3 regions of the Streptomyces coerulescens genome follow, and region 1 is predicted to be linked to each of the others. Evidence: riboswitches for the same ligand, from Rfam matches in the RefSeq annotation. Region 1 holds a riboswitch; each other region holds the start of a gene.

Region 1 (2,155 bases):
GACCCCGCGCCGCACCGCGGCCTCGTCCATCACGTCGTCGTGGTACAGCGTCGCCAGATGGGTGAGCTCGACCACGACGGCCGACGGGACGACCCCCGGCGCATACGGGTCCCCGAACTGGGAAGCGAGCATCACCAGCAGCGGCCGGAACCGCTTCCCACCCGCCCGCACCAGGTGCTGGGCGGCCTCGGTGATGAAGGGGACCTCACTCTTGGTGGCTTCGAGCAACCCCTCCTCGACAGCCGCCAATCCGGCCTGGACATCGGCCTCCAGAGCCTGGTCCCGCACGCTCAGCCCGAACGGCCCGACGACGGTCACGAGGGGTCTCCTGTCTGCTGGTGTCCACTGGCGGTTACACGGTTTGTCGATAGGTCGCTGCCACCACTCAAGTCAGCGTATCCGGTCGCGTTTCGATCACCGATGCCGCCCACCCGTCCACCCCGGGCGGTATCGGATCACAGCCGGTATGTTTTTGATCACCTGATAAGGCCTGATATCGATCGACTTATAAGGAAGTAGCGGACCGTGTCCTGAACCGAGGTCGCCATTCAGCCCGGGGAGCGGCACCACCTTCACTGACATGGACATGTCGACCGAACCCCACCCCCTCCCGCCTCCTCCCACCCCCCGCCACCTCCCTCCGCGACCCCTCACCCTCCCCCGCCCACGCCACGCACGACTCGGCGGCGAGCCTCGACCCGGAGCCCGTGAACTCGCGGGCGAACAGGCGCTTTTCCGTCGGACACGGGAAAAACAGACTCCACGGACAGGCAGTTAAAGGCGAGTTGGAGGCATTGCCCGATTTGCCGCTCTTGCGACCACCAGTGAGTTGGGTCACTCACGCCGGGTCGCGCACCCGGCCCGCCACACCCCCTTCCCTCCTTGCCCCGAAAGCAAGTTGAGGATTGGCAACCGCAAAGGATCAAGCGGCCCAAACGAACCAGACCATGGTCAAACTGCGCAACAGGTGCCCTCGGCACTTGTTCCGGGCATGTGCTCTCGCATACGTTCCCGCTCGTCGGGCGGACGCCTAATCCTGCCGCTGCCCGAGTCATCCACCCACGTAACTCACACACGCACGGCAGGAGCGGGGGACCCAGGTAAGCCGCCGGACCGGACGCCTTGATGGCGCACCGGACCGGCTAGGGGTGAAGTCGCGCTGCCGCACGGTGGCCCGGCCGGGCATCTCCCGCCCGAACCCGACAGCTCACCTCGCAGGCGTCGGAGAGGAACAGCGCCATGCCCCGAGGCAAGCACCGCCGCCCCCGCACCACCCCGCTCACCCACCGAGTCGTCATCGCCGGAACCGGCACCGCCGCTCTCGCCCTCCCCCTCCTGGGCGCGACCGCCGCGAGCGCCGCAGAGCCCGCCACGGCGAAGGTCGGGTCCGTCGTGTACACCACCAAGAAGGGCGACACGCTCTACGGCATCGCCGACCGGTACGACGTCCAGGGCGGCTGGAAGCAGCTCTACAAGGACAACCGCAAGGCGGTCGGCGACAACCCCCGGCTGATCCACCCGGGCACCGACCTCAAGGTCCGGGCGACCAAGAAGGTCAGCACGCCGAGCAAGACGGCCGACAAGGCCGCCGCGCCCGCCAAGAAGTCCTCCGTGGCGCAGGCCACCCAGTCCTCCGTGAAGACGTTCCCGGACAACCTCGACGGCTGGATCCGCAACGCCCTGCACATCATGGGGCAGAACGGAATCCCCGGGTCGTACGAGGGCATTCACCGCAACATCATGCGTGAGTCGTCCGGCAACCCGCTGGCCATCAACAACTGGGACTCCAACGCCGTGGCCGGCACCCCGTCCAAGGGCCTCCTCCAGGTCATCGACCCCACCTTCGCGGCCTACCACGTGCCGGGGACCGTGTACGACCCCTACAACCCGGTCGCGAACATCGTGGCCGCCTGCAACTACGCGGCCGCGCGCTACGGCTCGATCGACAACGTGAACGGGCCCTACTAGGCGAAGCAAGTCACCTATTGGCGCATATCACCCCTTAACGGACGATGTGTGCCAAGGTGCCCGCAAACAGTCTCTCGAGGACGACGGCGATGCCGTCGTCCTCGTTCGACTCCGTGATCTCGTCGGCGACCGCCTTCAGTTCGGGATGCGCGTTGGCCATCGCGACCCCATGGGCGGCCCAGTCGAA
Region 2 (2,155 bases), on a different contig from region 1:
TCGAGGTCGCCGTCCCGGACCATCTTCCAGAACTCCGCGCCGTCCGCCGGGTCCGAAAGCGGCAGGTTGACGTTGCGCACGCCCGGCAGCTCGACGTCCGGTCCTTCGAGCTTCTGGTCGGCCGCGTTGCGGAAGTCGAAGATCGTGTGCAGCCCCAGGGAACCGAGGAAGTCGGCGTCCTCGACGGTCGCGTGCGCGAGGTGGCCGCTGCGGAAGAGCACTCCGTGCCGCACCCGTCGTCCGTCCACTGTGGGCAGGCCGCCGACATCACGGAAGTTGCGAACCCCGGCCAGTTCAGGCTCGGTCGACGGGATCTGCTGCGTCACGGGGGCTCCTCCCGGTCGGCCCCGGCGGCGCGGCTCGGCGATGCGGCCGACGGGGTGCGCTCTCGACCATACGACATGGATTCCTGAGGCAATGAGTTGTCCACAGGCGCTGTCACGGCGAGCCCTTCCGGTGCTCCGACTGTGGGACATGGATCCGACAGTGGCGTGCGAATGCCTTGAAACGGGCGAAATTCACTGAAGGGTCTTAATGGTGCATCACGGGCTTCACGTCGGCTTCGAGGGCGACCTTGATGTGCCAGTTATTCGACTCCGTCACATCTAGGTGTTCTGTCCGAATTGGCGCCTTCATTCCAACTCGCTCTGCAATAAAGAAAGCTGGAGCAGTGTCACGTGAGCAGCGTCATATCCGTGACAGTGAGTCGCCCGTCATGTCCACGTAATTCATGCCCTTTTCAAGGGACTTTGAGCCGTACGGCACTCACATATTTCACGGACCGTGACGGTTAATTCCCACAAGGGATCAACGGGAACGCATTCGGACGGAACCTCTCACTTGTTCCCATGCGTCTTCCTCGCTTACGTTCACGACCAATCCGGACGGACGCCCAATCCTGCCGCCGCTCGGATTCCGCGCAAACTCACCCGTGCACGGCAGGAGCGGGGGACCCACAGGTACAACCGCCTGTTCCGGTCTCCGGAACGGCTAGGGGTCAAGTCGCGCCACGGCGCGGCCGGGCATCTCCAGCCCGCACCCGACAGCTCACCTCGCAGGCGCCGGAGAGGAATTCGTCATGCCCGCGAAGGGTAAGCATCGCCGTCCGAAGTCCCTGCGCTTCACCCGCTCCATCGCCGTCGCCGGAACCGGTGGCGCCGCTCTCGCTCTTCCGCTCATGGGAGCCACCGGCGCCCACGCCGCTCCCTCGCACTCCGTTTCGGAAAAGGCCGTTCAGTCCCTTCCGGTCGCCGGCCAGAAGGCTGTCGAGAAGAAGGCCGCCCCGAAGAAGACGGACGTGCGGACCTATTCGGTGAAGGTCGGCGATTACCTTTCGAAGATCGCCGACGAGCAGAACGTCAGCGGTGGCTGGAAGCAGCTCTACGCCGACAACCGTGAGACCGTCGGCGCCGACCCGTCGCTGATCCACCCGGGTCTCAAGCTCACCATCGGTGGCAAGAAGGCCGCGACGACCGCCCCCAAGACGTCGTCCTCCAAGCCCTCTTCGGCGTCCAAGTCGTCCGCGAAGGACTCGTCCGCCGCGAAGCCCGCCGCGCCGAAGAAGGCGCAGAAGGCGACCACCGCCACCAGCACGGTCAACGGCTTCTCCGCTCCGCTGACCGGCGCCTCCCTCGGCACCGCCTACAAGGTCGCGGGCAGCATGTGGTCCAGCGGCTACCACACCGGCGTCGACTTCGCCGCCGCGACCGGCACTCCGCTGAAGGCGGTCGGCGCGGGCACCGTCGTCTCGGCCGGCTGGGGCGGCGCCTACGGCAACCAGGTCGTCATCCAGCTCGCCGACGGCCACTACGCCCAGTACGCCCACCTGTCCTCGCTCTCGGTCGCCGGCGGCCAGACGGTGACCGCGGGCCAGCAGATCGGCCTCTCCGGCGCGACCGGCAACGTCACCGGCCCGCACCTGCACTTCGAGATCCGCACCACGCCGGACTACGGCTCGGACGTGGACCCGATCGCCTACCTGCGCGCCAAGGGCGTCGCCATCGGCTGACGCGCGTCCCACGCGAGAACCACCTGCCTGACACGCGGCCGAAGGCCGGACCCCGATCCCCGGGTCCGGCCTTCGGCATGTTGCGCCCACAACACCCCTGTTCACAGGGTTATTCCACGTTTGGCGAACACTTTAGGAGTGGCTTAT
Region 3 (2,155 bases), 190 kb from region 1:
AGGTTGCTGATCTTGGCGCTGAAGGACTTGGGCGGATACCGCTTGGGATCGAGATCCAGATCACGGCACACGAGCGCCATGAGCCGCTTGCTGTCGGCGGCGTCGTAGATCGAGAACGACGAGGTGAACCCGAGCTTCTTGCTCTCCCGGCGCAGGATGCGCACACACGCGCTGTGGAAGGTCATCACCCACATCGCGTTGGCGCGCGGGCCGACGAGCTGCTCGACGCGCTCCTTCATCTCGCCCGCGGCCTTGTTGGTGAAGGTGATCGCGAGGATCTGCCCCGGATGCACATTCCGCTCGGCGAGCAGATGGGCGATGCGATGGGTGAGCACACGCGTCTTGCCGGATCCGGCACCGGCCACGATGAGCAGCGGGGTGCCGGAGTGGACGACGGCGGCGCGCTGGTTGTCGTTCAGCCCCTCCAGCAGCGCGGCGGCGTCGATGACCGGCCGCGGGGCGCCGTCGCGGTAGTGACCGTCCCGGTCCGGTGGCACGTCGAACTTCCCACCGAACAGATCGTCCGGAACCGGTTCCGGAGCGTGGTCGTCCTCGGGCGGCGGCGGGTGCTCTTCCTCGTGGGCCCGAGGGGCCTGGAGGTCCGCCAGGAAGCTGTCGTCAAAGAGGCTGCTCATCGCTCTCCGAGTCTAGGCCGCCCCACTGACAGCCCGCCCCCACCCTCGGAACATCGCCGGCCCCAACCCAACGATCCTCCCATCGACCACCTCTCACCACCCCTCGTAACACCCCCATCACAATCCGCAACCGGCCACCCCAGACCACCTCCCCATCCCCCAAACCAACACAATCCACCCACCCCACCCACACAACCCAAGCCCCCGCACACTCACCCGAACCAGCCACCACCTCCGCCGTTCAGAACCAAGGTCACGAAAATGTATCGGGCATATCGAACATCAACCTTCACAGGGGCCACACGAGTTGGCTACCGTGCCGGGCAGGCCGTACGACCCCCACCGGCGAACGTCGCCGGGCCGCACGGCCTCCGCCGAGTCCGGCGCACCCAACGGTGACCGGAACCGGGGACCCACCGAACTTGGGGTGAATCGGCCCGACTTCCCTTCCCGGGAACGGCCGTAGGGCAACCCTTCCGAACCACCCGCCCGAACCCGACAGCTAACTCGGTAGGCGGAGCATGGAAGGAGTCGCCTCCCTTGGCGTCGCACCGCAAGTCGCGTCCCGCCGGTACGCGCATAGCAGGCATACGCACCCCCGCCCTCGCCACGGCCGCCCTCACCTCCGTGGCCCTGCTGTCCCAGACGGCCAACGCCAGCCCGTCGACGGACGACAAGCCCAGCCTCGAAGAGGTGGAGAAGAAGGTCGACGACCTCTACCGCCAGGCGGAGTCGGCGACCGAGAAGTACAACGCGGCCAAGGACAAGACCGCGAAGCAGCGCAAGCGCGTCGACACCCTCCTCGACGACGTCGCCCAGCGCACCCAGAAGCTCAACGAAGCGCGCGAGGAACTCGGCCGCAACGCAGCCGCCCAGTACCGCACCGGTGCCGCGGCCCCCGACACCGCGACCTTCCTCCTGGCGGACAGCCCGCAGGACTACTTCGACCAGACCCAGCTGATGGACCGGATGACCGGCCGTCAGAAGGAGTCGGTCGACGACTACTTCACCCAGCAGTCCGAGACGATGCAGAAGCGCCGGGAGGCCACGCAGAGTCTCGAGACGCTCACCGACTCGCAGAACGACCTCAAGTCCGCCAAGGCCACCGTCCAGCAGAAGCTCTCCGACGCACGCGAACTCCTCTCGAAGCTGACGGCCGAGGAGAAGGCGCGCCTCGCCGCGATCGAGAAGCGCAAGCAGGAGGAGGCCGCCCGCAAGGCAGCCGAGCTGGCCCGCCAGCAGGCCGAGGCCGAACGCCAACGCCAGGAAGCCGCCGCCCAGCAGCAGGAGAGCACCCAGCCGCCCGCCGACTCGGGCAGCGCGGACTCATCGTCCTCGGACACCGCCGACTCCTCCTACGCCGCCAAGGCGGAGAAGGCCCTGGCCTTCTCCCGCTCCCAGATCGGCAAGCCGTACGTCTGGGGCGCCACCGGCCCCGACTCCTACGACTGCTCCGGCCTCACCCAGGCCGCCTGGAAGGCCGCCGGCGTGGACATCCCCCGCGTCACCTACGACCAGGT

The links. A riboswitch is a leader RNA that binds a small molecule or an ion and turns the genes downstream of it on or off. The one in region 1 is predicted to bind cyclic di-AMP.
Region 2: another riboswitch for cyclic di-AMP. It lies ahead of ACFPQ9_RS02935 (LysM peptidoglycan-binding domain-containing M23 family metallopeptidase); the one in region 1 lies ahead of ACFPQ9_RS17390 (LysM peptidoglycan-binding domain-containing protein).
Region 3: another riboswitch for cyclic di-AMP. It lies ahead of ACFPQ9_RS16450 (C40 family peptidase); the one in region 1 lies ahead of ACFPQ9_RS17390 (LysM peptidoglycan-binding domain-containing protein).

The regions. Positions count from the first base shown of each region.
Region 1 is NZ_JBHSKM010000008.1:670,512-672,666, forward strand. It holds gene ACFPQ9_RS17385 (polyprenyl synthetase family protein) at 1-318, opposite strand, end outside; cyclic di-AMP (ydaO/yuaA leader) riboswitch at 1,060-1,234, shown strand; gene ACFPQ9_RS17390 (LysM peptidoglycan-binding domain-containing protein) at 1,240-1,968, shown strand; gene ACFPQ9_RS17395 (HAD family hydrolase) at 2,003-2,155, opposite strand, start outside.
Region 2 is NZ_JBHSKM010000002.1:307,108-309,262, reverse strand. It holds gene ACFPQ9_RS02940 (tyrosine-protein phosphatase) at 1-326, opposite strand, end outside; cyclic di-AMP (ydaO/yuaA leader) riboswitch at 909-1,074, shown strand; gene ACFPQ9_RS02935 (LysM peptidoglycan-binding domain-containing M23 family metallopeptidase) at 1,079-2,008, shown strand.
Region 3 is NZ_JBHSKM010000008.1:478,080-480,234, forward strand. It holds gene pcrA (DNA helicase PcrA) at 1-635, opposite strand, end outside; cyclic di-AMP (ydaO/yuaA leader) riboswitch at 998-1,167, shown strand; gene ACFPQ9_RS16450 (C40 family peptidase) at 1,176-2,155, shown strand, end outside.